2 linked regions of the Robertmurraya sp. FSL R5-0851 genome follow. The protein of the gene in region 1 interacts with the protein of each later gene in a pairwise test. Links are inferred from orthologs where the notes say so. Each region holds a gene or a part of one and is shown in the gene's direction. Other genes may lie near its edges.

Region 1 (13,349 bases):
CGAATCACGCAACAGGATATCGAACCATTCAAAGATCATGATTTGGAGATTATATCCATATGGAAGGAATTAAGAAACAGTACGGAATTTACTCCGCAGGTGATAAAAAACAAAGATGTCTCAGATAAAGAGTTTGCAAAAGTTAGTGAAAGCTTGCAATCTCTACCGGGTATAGAAACCATTACTGATTGGGAAAGAGTATATAAGTTTAATAATACGTTGAAGACTGTCCTTGGAAAAGTGACTGACACAAAGGAAGGAATACCAAGAGATCATTTGGATTATTACGTTGCAAGAGAATATAACCGTAATGATCGTGTTGGGAAAAGTTATATTGAATATCAGTATGAGGACGTCCTTAGTGGACAAAAATCAAAAATTAAGAAGGTAACAAACAAATCTGGAGAAATAATTGAGTCAGAGACCATTTCTGAAGGTGAACAAGGCAATGACCTTATATTAAGTATTGATATGGAATTGCAACTAGCTGTCGAAAAAATAATTGAAGACGTGCTAATGAAAACGAAGAAAAACAAGGAAACCGAGTTTTTAGATCGAGCATTTGTTGTTTTAATGGATCCACGTACAGGTGAAGTTTTAACAATGGCTGGAAAGTTATTGAGTCAGACGGACGATGGAAACTTTAAAGCAGAAGACTTTTCATTAGGGAATATCACAACTTCTTACAATGTCGGTTCGACTGTAAAGGGTGCAACGATATTAACTGGTTTTCAACAGGGAGTAATTAAGCCTAGAACTGTACTAGTTGATGCGCCTATGAAAATAAAAGGAACGCCTGTGAAGAAATCTTGGCAGAATTTTGGTCCGATCGATGATGTTTATGCGTTAAGAAGATCCTCCAATGTGTATATGTTTCATACCGCAATAAAAATAGGAAATGGTCATTATGCATACGATAAACCATTAATCCTTGAACCCAATACCTTTAATATTGTTCGTGATTCGTTCGGTCAATTTGGTCTTGGAACTAGAACGGGAATTGATCTTCCTAATGAAACCATCGGTTATAAAGGAGCTAGCACAAAGCCTGGGTTTTTATTGGATTTAGTGATCGGGCAATATGATACATACACACCCATGCAGCTTGCCCAATATGTAAGTACAATCGCAAATGGGGGAAATCGGCTACAGCCAAGAATGGTAAAGGAGATAAGGCAAACGAATCTTCAAAATATATATGCTCCTGGGGCACTTGTGCGGGAACTAAAGCCAAAAATACTAAATCGAATTGATGTGAACGAGTCGAATATGAAGAGGGTACAAGAGGGCTTTCGTCAAGTCATGCAGCATCCATTAGGTACAGCATATAAAGAATTTAAGGGTGCTGCCTATTCGCCAGCTGGAAAAACGGGAACTGCACAGGCATTTTATGATGGCCCATCAAGGCATTTATATAAAGAGCCACCGGCTGTAATGAATTTGAGCCTTGTGGCGTATGCACCTTCTAACAATCCTGAGATATCGATGGCTGTTGTTGTTCCATGGGTATACACAGGGGAAAAAGGACCTTCACCAAATTTGGAAATAGGGAGAAAAGTGCTAGATACGTACTTTCATCTAAAGAAAACAAAATAATACTTTGCCCAAATTCCGACACGTTCACACACATTTCTACTTAATTTACAAAACCTTTACAAACGGTTAAAACCCCTTTAACAGTTCAGTATTATTGTATTACTTGTAGCACACAATAAAACAACCTTTATTTCTTAGGAGGAATTACCGAATGAAAAATCTCAAGAAACTCAGCCTACTTCTAATGCTTGCAGCTGTTATGTCTATTATTGCTGCTTGTGGTGGCGGAGAAGAAGCTACTGAAGAAGGTACAGAAGGTACTAACGAAACAGCTGAATTAGAAGGATCTGTAGTAATTGATGGTTCAGGTACAGTATATCCGTTCATGGTTGAAATGGCTGAACAATATATGACAAATGCTCAAGAAAATGTTTCAGTTGAAGTTGGACGTGCTGGTACTTCTGCTGGATTCAAGAAGTTCTTAGTTGAAGATGGAACAGATTTCAACGATGCTTCTCGTCAAATCAAGGAAGAAGAAACGGCGACTGCTGAAGAATTAGGAATTGAAGTTCAAGAAATGAAAGTTGCTTTAGACGGATTAACTTTTGTAATTAATAGCGACAATGACTGGGCTGAAGAGCTGACTCAAGATGAAGTAAAACAAATTTTCTTAGGTGAAAAGAAAAACTGGTCTGATATTCGCCCGGATTTCCCGAACGAGCCAATTGTAACAATGGGTCCTAACGAAAACCACGGTACTTATGAGTTTTTCTGGGAAAAAATTCTTGAAGAGCAAGATCTAGTAGAAGGTGTTAACCTTCAACAAGATTACTCTACACTTGTAGACTTGGTTTCTAAAGAAAAGAATGCTATTGCTTTCTTCGGTTATGGTTACTATGAAAACAACAAAGATAAATTAAAAGCTGTGAAAGTAGACTTTGGTAACGGTGGGGTTGAGCCTACTTTAGAAACAATCGGTGAAGGTGAAGAGTTTGCATATTCTCCATTCACACGTCCAGTTTTCACATATTTAAACGTAAATATGGCAAAAGAAAAGCCACAAGTATTAGATTATGCAATCTACACAATGGAAAATGCTCAAGAAGTTGCTAAAAATACTGGTTTCGCTCCTTTAACTGACGAGGAAGTGGAAGCAACAATCAGCACTCTTGAAGGCTTAAAATAATAAGAAGGTATTCAGAAACTAATCTGGAGTACTAAGAAGATGAGAGGGGTCATTCTCATCTTCTTAGCTGTTTAACATTAGAATAAAAAGAATCATTCATTGCATGATAAGGATGATAGGGTCTGGATGAAAGGGGTTTTATCCTTGGAAAAAGATGTATCAAGGGAATCGAATACATTAAGTGTTCGAGAGATGATTGAGAAAAACAAGCGTTCTGTTAGTACGGCTAGTGTTTTAGAGGGGTTAATGCCTAAAATACTACTTACCATTGCTATTATTTCTATTTTAACAACTATAGGTATTGTACTAACCTTATTAACAGAAACAATCGCGTTTTTTAGAGAGGTCTCCTTTGTGGAGTTTTTTACTGGCACAGTCTTAAAGCCACTTGGTGAAAGTGCACAATTTGGTGTTTTGCCATTACTAACTGCGACCATCATATCTTCTGCTATAGCTATGTTAGTAGCGATTCCTATTGGACTAATGACAGCTGTATATTTAAGTGAGTATGCGTCTGACAGAGTTAGAAAATTACTAAAACCAATGTTAGAAATACTTGCAGGTATTCCAACGATTGTATATGGTTTCTTTGCTTTTACATTTGTGACTCCCCTATTAACAAAGCTTATACCTACACTTGAGCCTACCAATATCCTCAGTCCGGGTATAGTTATGGGGATTATGATTATTCCAATGGTTGCTTCTCTTTCGGAAGACGCAATGAGCTCCGTACCTAATGCAATGAGAGAAGGAGCCTTAGGTTTAGGGTCGACAAAATTTGAAGTAACTTGGAAGGTAGTCGTTCCCGCTGCTATATCTGGAATTGTTGCTTCATTTGTTCTCGGAATTTCCCGCGCAATTGGTGAAACGATGATCGTAACTATAGCAAGTGGAAGTAACAAAGTCTTCACATTTGATATTACCCAATCCATGCAAACAATGACTGCATATATAGTAGAAGTTACAGGAGGAGATGCTCCTGCAGGTTCCACGCTTTATTACAGTCTTTATGCAGTGGCAATGACTTTATTTGTTTTTACACTAGTCATGAATTTAATTGCCCAGTATATCTCTCGTAAGTTTAGGGAGGAATATTAAGATGAAATACGTTGATACAAATCAAGTTCAAAAAAAGATGACATCTCGTCTCCTTACTAATCGTATAGCAAAAACCTTGTTTCTTTTAGCGACCTTATTTGGACTACTTGTTTTGGTCGTATTAATTTATCGAGTATTTGCACAGAGCCTTGGTTGGATTGATTTTGACTTCTTAAATAACAGACTTTCTACAAACGCAGAGAGAGCCGGTATTAAGGGAGCAATCATGGGTACCTTGTGGCTAATGCTAGTGGTCGCACCAGTAACATTAATCCTAGGAGTAGGTACTGCTATTTATTTAGAAGAATATGCAAAAAAGGGTCGATTACAAGCCTTTATACAAATGAATATATCTAATCTTGCTGGAGTTCCTTCCATCGTTTTTGGAATTTTGGGTTTAACAATCTTTGTAAGAGGATTAAATCTAGGAGCAGTAGTTTTAGCCGGAGGATTCACAATGGCTCTATTGGTTCTTCCTGTAGTAGTCGTTGCAAGTCAAGAAGCCATTCGTGCGGTTCCTCAGTTCTTAAGGGAAGCGTCTTATGGAATGGGTGCGACGAAATGGCAAACGATAAAAAACGTAGTTTTACCTGCTGCACTACCAGGGATTTTAACCGGAGTCATTTTAGCATTATCACGTGCAATTGGTGAAACAGCACCACTTGTAGTAATTGGTATTCCAGCATTTATTATTCCATTACCTGAAGGTCTTTTAGATAAATTTACGGTCATGCCGCTGCAAATTTATTACTGGACCATTGATTCAGCTTTAGTGGATGAATATGCAAACCTAGCGGCTGCAACCATTGTTGTTCTATTATTGGTTTTATTCATAATGAACTCAATAGCAGTGTTAATAAGAAATAAATTTCAAAGAAGATTTTAATTGGGTGGAGGGGTTTTACGATGGTCGTTTCAACATACAGTGAAAATAAAACTGCGGAAGAGTCTAGTGATCATATGAGTGCAAATAAGGGAAGTAAGAAGAGCCTTGCTTATCAAACGAAGGATTTGAACCTTTGGTATGGTACAGACCATGCATTAAAGAATATTAACCTTGATATAAATGAGAGGGAAGTAACAGCCATCATTGGTCCTTCAGGTTGTGGGAAGTCAACATTTATTAAAACGTTAAATCGAATGGTTGAACTGATTCCAGTGGTGAAAATTTCTGGAGATATTTTGTATCGTGAAAGAAGTATATTAGATAAATCATATAAAGTGGAAGATTTACGAACAAACGTAGGAATGGTTTTCCAAAAACCAAATCCATTTCCAAAATCCATTTATGAAAATATTGCATATGGACCTAAAATTCATGGAATTCGCAATAAAAAAGTTCTTGATGAGATTGTTGAAAAGAGTTTGCGCGGTGCGGCAATTTGGGATGAAGTAAAAGATCGTTTGAATGAAAATGCGTACGGTCTCTCCGGAGGTCAGCAACAACGTCTTTGTATTGCGCGCTGTTTAGCCATCGAGCCAGATGTTATCTTAATGGATGAACCTACGTCAGCCCTTGATCCTATTTCGACTCTTAAAGTAGAGCAATTGGTCCAAGAGCTTAAAAAGGAATATAGTATCATAATTGTTACACATAATATGCAGCAAGCTGCCCGTATTTCGGATAAAACGGCATTTTTCTTAAATGGAGAAGTAGTAGAATTTGACGATACAAACAAAATATTCTCGACTCCTTCTGATCAACGTACAGAAGACTATATTACTGGTCGCTTCGGATAATATACTCATAACAAACGATTTGATTGTTAACAATACCAATCGGACATGAAAGGAAGACAAATATGGTTGTACGTGAAAAATTTCATTTTGATCTTAAGGAACTTCAAAATAAGCTAGTTGAGCTAGGGAACTTTGCAGATGAAGCATTAAAAGAGTCAATCACTGCATTAGAGACAAAGAACGTGGAACTTGCGCTAGAAATCATGGAAAATGATACAAGAGCTGATGTGATGTATGAAGAAATTAACGACTTTGCTATTCTTTTAATTGCAAAGCAGCAACCTGTAGCTATAGACTTACGCCGAATCATTGTAGCTATTAAAATTGCTACCGATATCGAGCGCATTGCCGACTTTGCGGTCAATGTGGCGAAGTCAGCTATTCGAATCGGCAGTGAAGAACATGTAAAACCAATTGTTCATATTAAAGAAATGTATGAAATTACATCAAAAATGTTAAAGCTCTCCCTAGAGTCGTTTATTGAGGAGGATGTACAAAAGGCAAAACAGGTGGCAGATATGGATGATGATGTTGACAATTTGTATGGCGTAACCATACAAGAGCTTTTGAGAATCAATCAAGAAAAGCCAGAATTTCTGGCGCAAATTACACAACTATCTTTTACTTGCCGTTATCTAGAAAGAGCGGCGGATCATGTGACCAATATTGCTGAACACACGTTTTATCTTGTTAAAGGTAGGCACTATGACTTAAATGAATAATATAAAAAGCTGAAGAGAAATTCATCTTCAGCTTTTTGTTATGATCTTTGCAAGTTGTTCGAATGTCATATCGCTTTTTACGACAAACTCACCTAGTTGAACTTTCGTATGATAACCAGTATTGATTAAATATTGTTCGAATTCAAAAGCATCAGTGATGATTCCTGCGTCCTTTAAAAGTGTGGCAATCTCACTCGATTGCATCCCACTAATAATGTTAAGTTTGTACTCCTTAACTGCTTCCGCAGGCTGTTCTTCTTCTTTGGCTGTCTCTTCTTTCGTGGTATCCGTTTGTTCTGTCTCTTTTGTTTCTTCTTCAGGTGGTGTTGCCTCAGCATCCTTTGCCTTTGCTTCTAATTCTTCATATGCTTTTTCTTCAACTACTTTATATCCTTTATCTTCTACTTGGGCAATTAACTCTTCATTACTTAGCTTAGCTGCTGCTCCATTGTCTCCAGAAAAGTAATAATACGTCCCAAATATGCAAGTGGATAAGAGAAGACCAAAAGCGAATGCTCTTAGGTGAATCTTATTCATATGTTTCTCCTCTCATAGAAAACTCATTTAAAATAATCTCAACATCCTCAATAGGAAGAGAAGATTGCTTTGCAATTTGTTCAATGGAGAGACCTTGTTGAGATAGTGACCAAACTTGGTTCTTTAAAATAGCATGAACCTCTCTTTTTTGAGAAGCAGTACCAGAGAAATCTGAATCGGGTACTAAAAGTTCCTCCTCGAGAATCTTTATTTTTCTCTTCATTTGATATAGCTCTTGAATTTGGTTTAGGGATAACTGATCAATTTCATTCTTAAGCTCTTTCACCGGATCCTTAACAAAAAAAGATAGGACGAAGAGTAGTATAGATATAACCAATAAACTTAGTAACACATATTCCATTTCTTTCACCTCTTAAAAAATCAATAAAAACATTGTATCACTATACACGACAATTTTCGAATCAAAGTAAGAAGATAAGAGGGTTTTGTCGAGGTAAATGAGAAAAAAAGGTCGAAATGACTAGTTTTTCTTACAAGACCTGTAAATTTTAAAAATAATTCTTCCTATAAAAAAAGGTGTGACGGGGTTAGGCAGATTACGACAAAATGTGTTTATTGTGAGAGAAACCTATCAGTGCTACGATGAAACTAACAAATAGGTATTTTTAAAGACTGAAAACATATACTGTTAATTTCTAAATTCTTGAGGTGCATAATGACGATTGTTTCCGATACATTGGCTAAAACAAAAGAAAAGGATGGGATACACACTCAATTTATTGCTAAAGACAAGCTTTTCGTTTGTTGGTATACGTCACCACTAAAAATGGATGTTATACAACGCTTTTTTAAACAGTCTCTTGTAGGTCAGATTGTGAGAGTTTATGATGTGACCAAACAACTCGATAATAATGAGACAAAGTTTCCTTTCTTAGATATTAGTGTTCCTGTACAACAAAACTATTGGACATTAAAAGGTTTGAAGGATAACAAAGTATATTTACTGGAATTAGGGTTTTTCGTGGAGGAACAATACTTCCCAGTTCATCGTTCTGAGTTTATCCAAATAGAACAAACGGATTTCCTTGAAGAACAGAAGTCACTTCATGTCATTGTAAAAAATTCACGTGAATGGAATGAATATGTTAGCACATACAGCTTCTATGAAAATGTGAAGGAAAGTGAGTGGGAACGTGAACAATAAGAAAATTCTAATGCTCTCATGGGAATACCCTCCAAATGTTGTTGGAGGATTGTCTAGGCATGTGGAAGGATTAGCTAAAGCATTAACGATCATTGGCTATCAGATTCATATCATAACGACTTGGGTCGAGGCGCTTCCAATGTATGAAAGAATAGGTAATATAGAAATATTTAGGGTAGTTCCTTTGAATGAGGGAGACCCCAGCTTTATTCGTTGGGTCGGAGGCTTAAATTTATCAATTGTTCATCAAGCAATGGATCTGATGAAAGAACATGAATATGCTTTGATTCATGCTCACGATTGGCTTGTAGGTGCTGCTGCGGTGACATTGAAAGAGAAACGACAGTTACCTTTAGTTACAACGATACACGCTACTGAACATGGTAGGAATGAAGGAATATATACTGAAATGCAAAAAAAGATTTATGAACAAGAGAAAGAGCTCATTCATCATTCAGATAAAATCATTATTTGTAGCTCTTCTATGAAAGAAGAAGTACTTCACATTTTTAAAATAGAGCCCGAAAAAATTGTCATGATTCCTAATGGAATAGATACAAGCATTGCCAACATTACTTATAAAAAGGAAATCTTAGAAAAATTCCCCATTCATAAGAAGAAAAAAATGGTATTTTCAATTGGTCGGATGGTAAATGAAAAAGGTTTCCATACTCTTATTGAGGCAGCAAAAGAAATGGAAAGAAGTCGACCTGATGTTTACTTTATTATTGCTGGGAAAGGTCCAATGCTTCAAGAGTTTAGACACCGAGTGGAAGTCCTTGGGTTGAACAATATTCATTTCATTGGATTTGTTACAGATGACGAAAGAGAAGCTCTCTTTAAACAATGCTATTTAGCTGTTTTTCCAAGTTTGTATGAGCCGTTTGGGATCGTTGCGTTAGAAGCTATGGCCTACTCGAAACCAACGATTGTATCGAATGTTGGAGGTTTAAAGAGCATTATTAGTCATTTACACACGGGGTTATTAATGAGTAGCAATAATGCCAAGAGTTTTATTGAGCAGGCAATGATGCTTTTAGACAATGAAGAACTTGCCATACAATTAGGTGAGAGTGGAAAGAGAATGGTTGATACGATGTATAGCTGGAATAAAATTGCAGAGGATACACACCGAGTTTTTGAAGAAACGGTTATGCAGATTAGGTTGTAACTAAGTTCGCACAAACAAAGGATGTAGAGGAGAGATAAGAATGAAGGGCGTGATATTGGCTGGTGGGAAAGGGTCCCGGATGTCGCCACTTACATTATTAACTCCTAAACCTCTCGTACCAATTTTGAATACTCCTGTCATTGATCTTTGTATCTCATGGTTAAAGTCACAGGGAGTAACGGAAATAGCCATAACAATCCATCATCTAGCGACAAAAATACAAAAACATTGTGGTGACGGGAGCAAATATGGAGTTAAGCTTGTTTATTTATATGAGACAAACCCGATGGGTACAGCAGGTGGTCTTCAAGCTTTAAAGGAATTTATTGATGGAACATTTATTGTTATATCTTCAGATGTGGTTAATCAATTTAATCTTCAAAAGGCTGTTACATTCCATTTTGAATCAAGAAGTGAGCTTACGGTAATAACAACCTCGATAGCACAACCTGAACATTACGGGATAGTCATCAAAGATAAGAAAGGGAAAGTTCGTTGTTTTCTTGAAAAGCCGCCTCAGCACCTAATCTTTAGTGATCAAATCAATACAGGGATTTATATAATTGAACCATCCATATTAAACTATATTCCATGCGACTGTCCATTCGATTTTAGCCATGATTTATTTCCCTTATTACTGGAGAAGAATGTTGCTCTTTACAGCTTTAGTTTGGAGGGCTACTGGATGGACATAGGTCAAATTCATACATACCACCAAGTACATCGAGATTTCTTGTCACCCTTCTTGGGATGGAAAGAAAAAAGAGGGTACAAGGAGATTAAAAAAGATGTGTGGGTTGGCCCAAATTGTGAAATTGATCCTTTGTGTAGAATTGAAGGTCCCGTTCTAATTGGTGAAGGTTCAAAACTTGGTTCCAATACGATCATTGGAGCAAATACCGTCATTGGGAAAAATTGTGTAATAGAGGTGGACTGTTTTATAGAAGATTCCATTCTATGGGATGGAGTTCAAATAAAAAAGGACTCTCATATTGTAAATTGTGTCATCGCTTCATTTGTTGTGGTTGAAGAAGGAGCGAGTATGCTGGATAATATGGTGGTTTTTGAAAAGAAAGAGATTCAGAGTAAAATAAGTAGTAGTGCTGCTACCAAACCTGAAAATTTTTATGAAAATGGCCTTATTTATGAGCATGAGGATTATCAAGGTAGTGAATACAGCATGGAGAGTCTTGAAACAAAGCTCCCAATTGATGCAATAGTGACTATAACAAAAATACATTGTCCCTCACAATTAAAAAGTAAAATGGTTAGAATACTTATTGAGAGTATGCTTGAAAAAACAAGGGATATAAACATAAAAGAAGGAGTTCAGCTCCACTTAAGTGATAATCGTTGGATATATATTTTTCCGTTCGAAATGGAAGAATATATAACCATTTATACACATGCGGAGAGTATTGAAACTGCTAGAGCAATGGCCTATGAATGCCGTAATCAAATAACAATCTATCAAGGGGTGTAATATGATAACAAATACGTATCTGTCGATAGAAAAGGATCCAGTTGAGCACACTCCTTATATGAGAAAACAGTTTTCAACTATACCGGGTTTATGGATAGGTGGAAATATGCATTGGATCTCCAATGGGCATGAAAAAATAATCTCTTCAGAGTTGATTTCCATTCATGTTAAAGAAGAAAGTATCCATTCAAAAGTTCGATTGTTCCAAGTGTATGTCAGAAATCATAGTGCAGTGGAAAAGAACATGAAGCTAGTCTTTATGAGCCGTCATCACGAAGTGGCAACCGAACATCTCTCGTTTGTATCGCCACTTGAAAGAGTGATTTTTCATCTTTCAGGTGAAAAGATGTTTCTAGTAAATGGGCAATCCGAAGAAGGAGCGATTCAACAAACCGTACAGCCTCTTTGGAATATTCCAACAGAACAAATATGGGCCGATCAAACGAAAGGAATTTTGAAATATCAGCCGATGGGAAAGGGCGCTGCGGCAAGTATCTTTACACTCGACTTAACCGTACCAGCTCAAACTTCGAGAAAAGGCACCGCGTGGGTGGTTCAAGGAACGGAGAAGAATTTGCTTTTACATCTTAATGATACAATTTTAAAAAAACACACTAGCATTTCAAAATAAATAATGGTATTATAGAAAAGTCGTATGAACAAATAACGAACAAGTCTGAACAGATAGAGTTTGGAGGGATAAATATGCGTGTGAACATTACATTAGCTTGCACTGAAACTGGTGATCGTAACTATATCACTACAAAAAATAAGCGCAATAACCCAGATCGTATCGAGCTGAAAAAATATTGCCCAAGATTAAAGCGAGTTACTTTACACCGTGAAACAAAATAAGCAGTAGGGTCATTCCCACTGCTTTTTTTGTGTTTATATTCATACATACATTCAAATACCAGGGGGAATTTCATTGACCAGTAAAAGGTTCCTTCGTACCATCCTTCAACAAGACCTTCAGAAAAAGCCGCAACAACAATATGAAAATCAATCCACTCAGATTGCTACTCGTTTATTCCAAACGGAGGAGTGGAGGGACGCTACTACCATTGCAATTACCATTTCAAGAACACCAGAAGTAGATACATACCCGATCATTCGTGAGGCTTGGGAAGCAGGGAAAACGATTGTCGTTCCAAAGTGTCACAAAGAGACTCGTACAATGACTTTTCATAGAATTCAATCTTTTGAACAACTAGAAACCGTCTTTTTTGGCCTGCTAGAACCAATTGTCAGTCAAACGGTTGAAGTTCATAAAAGTAAAATAGATTTAGTTATTGTCCCAGGCTTAGGGTATACATCAAAAGGCTACCGTATTGGTTTCGGGGGTGGTTATTACGATCGTTTTCTAAGTGATTATGAAGGTAATACGATCTCATTAGCTTTTCCAGAACAAATCATCCCTTCGCTTCCATTAGAACCACATGATATTCCTGTGAAAAAGCTTATTACCTCAGAGGAGGTTATTGGTATTGATTGAATATATCCTAATATCGTCCTTTATCATTGTGGCATCTATTCTTGGGTATGCCTTGCGTTTTTTGACCAAGTCAGGGAGTGTATCAGCTGTATTTGTTGGGCTACTTATTTGCTTTGGCTTGGGGCTAAAAGGATTGATTTTATTAGGGATATTCTTTGTTTCTTCCAGTCTTTGGTCTGTATACAAAAGGAAGGAGAAAATGGTAGTCGAGGAGAAGCATGCGAAGGGTTCTAGACGTGATTATCAGCAAGTGTTGGCCAATGGTGGAATGGCGGCACTACTAAGCGTATTGTATGGATTCTTTCAAACTAATCATTTACTCTTAGCTTTTTGTGTTTTTATTGCTACATCTAACTCTGATACTTGGGCATCGGAAATTGGCACGTTAAGTAAAAGACGCCCTTACTCTGTTCGTACTTTTTCAGTTGTTGAAAGAGGAACGTCGGGAGCAGTCAGTTTATTAGGGACAATGGCAGCGGTAGCAGGAGCTATTTTGATTGCCTATTCATCTTATGTACTATTTAACTTACAAATATCTGAATTTTGGGTGATTTTTTTATTTGGATTTCTAGGTAATGTTATAGATACATTCCTCGGTGCATATGTACAAGCGTTGTATAGGTGTTCTCGATGTGGGGTAGAAACCGAGAAAATCATTCATTGTCAAAGAAGAACAGCGTTAATAAGAGGAAGAAAATTTTTAAATAATGATGTTGTAAACTTCATATCTGGCATTGCTCCTGCTATAGCGATATTGTTAATGTATTAGGTCATGAAAATAATGTAATGTGGAAACCATAAGTAATGAACGAAGGAGGGAATGGAATGAAAAATCATGTTAATCGTGTAGCTCTAATTGGAACGGGTGCTGTAGGTTCTAGTTATGCATTTGCACTGTTAAACCAAGGGGTAACGGAAGAACTAGTGCTAATTGATTTAAATAAAGAAAAATCAGAAGGAGATGCTATGGATTTAAACCATGGGATGCCTTTTGCTCCAAGCCCAACAAAGATATGGTTTGGTGATTATAGTGATTGTAAAGATGCTGATTTAGTGGTCATTTGTGCAGGGGCAAATCAAAAGCCAGGTGAAACTAGATTAGATCTAGTTGAAAAAAATACGCGTATTTTTAAAGGGATTGTTGAGCAAGTTATGGCAAATTCCTTTGATGGTATATTTTTAGTTGCTACAAATCCGGTAGACATTTTAACCTATG
Region 2 (2,967 bases), 190 kb from region 1 along the record:
TATAGTGAATATTCCTGGCTGCAAGAATCAGCTAGAGATTTTCCAGGGGTAAAAGAACTCGCTGAATTATTCAAACAAGCTGGTTTTAAGGACGTCACTTATAAGCCATACAGTGGCGGGGCAGCTGCTGTTCATTTTGGTCATAAATAAAATAATCTTCATGTACAGGTTAGGCTAGGTGATTCACGAATGAAGCTGAAAATGATGTATTCATTTTTAAACTCAGATATTAATATAATTGAGAAAACACTAGAAGATACGGTGGAGGCTGAGTCACCTCTTCTTCGTCAAGCATCTCTACACTTGTTGCAAGCAGGGGGGAAGAGAATTCGCCCTGTTTTTGTTTTGCTGTCAGGAAAGTTTGGCGACTATGATATACATGGAATGAAGAACGTGGCAGTAGCGCTAGAACTTATCCATATGGCTTCACTTGTTCATGACGATGTCATTGACGATGCAGAACTTAGACGCGGCCAGCCAACCATTAAAGCCAAATGGGATAATCGGATTGCGATGTATACAGGCGACTATATTTTTGCCAGATCGCTAGAATTAATGACAAATATTAAAAACCCACTTGCTCACCAAATTCTCTCTGAAACGATTGTTCAGTTATGTGTTGGGGAAATTGAGCAAATAAAATTTAAATATGATTACAATCAAACACTACGTGACTATCTGCTGCGTATTAAGCGAAAAACAGCTTTATTGATTGCAGCTAGCTGTCAACTCGGGGCGGTGGCAGCAAACGTGGATGAAGAGATTCACAAGAAGCTGTATCAGTTTGGATATTATGTAGGTATGTCTTTTCAAATCACGGATGATGTTCTGGACTTTACGGGTACGGAAGAGCAATTAGGTAAACCAGCTGGAGGAGACTTATTACAAGGGAATATTACCCTACCAGTATTGTTTGCAATGGAAGATAATTCTTTACGTAAAAAAATTACTGCTGTTCATGAACATACTTCATCCGCAGAAATTGAAGAGATTATCCGTGCAATAAAGAATTCTGATGCGATTGAGCGATCACTTTCTATAAGTGATCGGTACTTACACAAGGCGATTGATGTATTAAATCAATTACCAAATAACCGTGCCAAAAAGACGTTAAGAGATATAGCTGTGTACATAGGTAAACGAAAATTTTAAATGTTGCGAAATCAGTTATAACTATGTTACGATTTTCGTGGATTGTTTATTGGCAATCATATACATATACGAATCATAGAGGAGTGTAACTGATGGAGAAAACATTTTTAATGGTTAAACCAGATGGGGTCCAACGCAATTTGATTGGTGAAATAGTTGGACGTTTTGAGAGAAAGGGCTTTCAATTAGTGGGTGCAAAGTTAATGCTGATTTCTAATGAGTTAGCTGAACAGCATTACGGTGAACATAAAGAACGCCCTTTCTTCGGTGAGTTGGTTGACTTTATCACTTCAGGTCCTGTTTTCGCAATGGTTTGGGAAGGGGAAAATGTAATTGCTGCTGCACGCCAAATGATGGGTGCAACAAATCCAAAGGATTCTCAACCGGGAACCATCCGTGGGGACTTTGCTGTGATTGTTGGGAAAAATATTATCCATGGATCAGATTCAGCTGCAAGTGCTGAAAGAGAAATCGCTTTATTCTTTAAAGAAGAGGAACTTCTTTCATATAACAAGCTTATAAACAATTGGGCTTATTAATACTAAAAGAGACTTGTTTTTTACAAGTCTCTTTTTTGTAACCGTATTCAAAACATAGGAGTAAAAAATACCCAAGGCTTTTCTCACATAATTTTTCTCCTTTTTTATTGAATTTCGCTATAATAATACATACAGATAGAAAAGTTCAAGTTCAGGGGAGAAAAAGTATGCTGGGAAATGATTATGAACAATTTATTATAAATATAAAGAAAAAGACTGGGATTGATTTGTCGTTATACAAAGAAGCACAAATGAAAAGGCGCTTAATTTCTCTATATGAAAAAAAAGGGTTTCGCTCATTTCAGGACTATTACTTAGCAATTAGTCAGGACAAGCTATTATTAAATGAGTTTCTTGATCGTATGACGATCAATGTGTCGGAATTTTATCGAAATGGGAAACGATGGGAAGTATTAGAAACGAAAATTCTTCCTAAACTAATAGAGAAGAATAAGCGTCTGAAGGTGTGGAGTGCTGCTTGTTCAACAGGTGAGGAACCGTATACAATTGCCATGATCCTTTCAAACTTTATGCCACTTTCACAGATTCAAGTTTTGGCTACTGATATCGATGATAATGTAATAGAAAGAGCAAAGATCGGCATGTATCCAGAACGTTCTTTGAATGAAGTACCTTCCGAAATGAAAAAGAAATTTTTCACACAGGATGGAAGTTTCTTTAAGATTTCTGACGATATCAAAAAGACGGTAACATTTAAGAAGCAGAATTTACTTGCTGATCCTTTTGGAGGGCCTTTTGACTTGATTGTGTGTCGAAACGTATTAATTTATTTTACGGAAGAAGCGAAAGATGTATTATACTATAAATTCAGTGAGGCATTGAGACAGGAAGGGATTTTCTTTGTCGGTAGTACCGAGCAAATCTTTAATCCATCTGTATATGGACTTGAAACAGAAGACACTTTTTTTTATCGTAGAAGATAGGGGCCAAAAATTTGGCTTCTTTTTTTGTAAATTCACAAATTTCTGCTATGTTTATTTAAGGACATATGTTATATTGAGAAATAATCCTTTAATGAGTTGAAGGGGGAAAGAGAAATGAGATATTTAACAGCAGGAGAGTCACACGGTCCACAATTAACAACAATTATTGAAGGTTTACCAGCAGGAATGCCGCTTCTTGCAGAGGACATTGACAAAGAATTAGCAAGAAGACAAAAAGGGCATGGTCGCGGTAGAAGAATGCAAATTGAAAAGGATACTGTACATATTACAAGCGGTGTCAGACATGGATTAACACTTGCATCACCTGTAGC

What was found.
Region 2: the proteins of MKX65_RS16595 (region 1) and ndk interact in binary tests that used the Escherichia coli proteins (3 or more experiments, as listed by UniProt). The link is inferred for Robertmurraya sp. FSL R5-0851 from one-to-one orthologs.

What each region holds. Positions count from the first base shown.
Region 1 is NZ_JBBOOE010000001.1:3,213,467-3,226,815, reverse strand. The notes cover bases 10,457-13,349. They hold MKX65_RS16595 (5-formyltetrahydrofolate cyclo-ligase), read left to right. Parts: upstream 10,457-11,566; coding sequence 11,567-12,133; downstream 12,134-13,349. Other genes in these bases: MKX65_RS16585 (L-lactate dehydrogenase), read left to right, coding at 12,959-13,349; MKX65_RS16590 (DUF92 domain-containing protein), read left to right, coding at 12,126-12,902; rpmG (50S ribosomal protein L33), read left to right, coding at 11,344-11,493; MKX65_RS16605 (hypothetical protein), read left to right, coding at 10,640-11,269; MKX65_RS16610 (sugar phosphate nucleotidyltransferase), read left to right, coding at 10,457-10,638. Also shown: MKX65_RS16660 (peptidoglycan D,D-transpeptidase FtsI family protein), read left to right, coding at 1-1,596; MKX65_RS16655 (PstS family phosphate ABC transporter substrate-binding protein), read left to right, coding at 1,748-2,722; phosphate ABC transporter permease subunit PstC, read left to right, coding at 2,915-3,820; phosphate ABC transporter permease PstA, read left to right, coding at 3,822-4,706; phosphate ABC transporter ATP-binding protein PstB, read left to right, coding at 4,781-5,560; phosphate signaling complex protein PhoU, read left to right, coding at 5,623-6,282; MKX65_RS16630 (endolytic transglycosylase MltG), read right to left, coding at 6,310-6,819; MKX65_RS16625 (hypothetical protein), read right to left, coding at 6,812-7,180; MKX65_RS16620 (DUF4912 domain-containing protein), read left to right, coding at 7,496-7,984; MKX65_RS16615 (glycosyltransferase family 4 protein), read left to right, coding at 7,974-9,155; more of MKX65_RS16610, read left to right, coding at 9,196-10,456. UniProt on the Escherichia coli protein: Involved in the removal of 5-formyltetrahydrofolate.
Region 2 is NZ_JBBOOE010000001.1:3,028,150-3,031,116, reverse strand. It holds ndk (nucleoside-diphosphate kinase), read left to right. Parts: upstream 1-1,244; coding sequence 1,245-1,691; downstream 1,692-2,967. Other genes in the region: aroC (chorismate synthase), read left to right, coding at 2,750-2,967; MKX65_RS15585 (CheR family methyltransferase), read left to right, coding at 1,859-2,635; hepT (heptaprenyl diphosphate synthase component II), read left to right, coding at 190-1,152; MKX65_RS15600 (demethylmenaquinone methyltransferase), read left to right, coding at 1-150. UniProt on the Escherichia coli protein: Major role in the synthesis of nucleoside triphosphates other than ATP. The ATP gamma phosphate is transferred to the NDP beta phosphate via a ping-pong mechanism, using a phosphorylated active-site intermediate.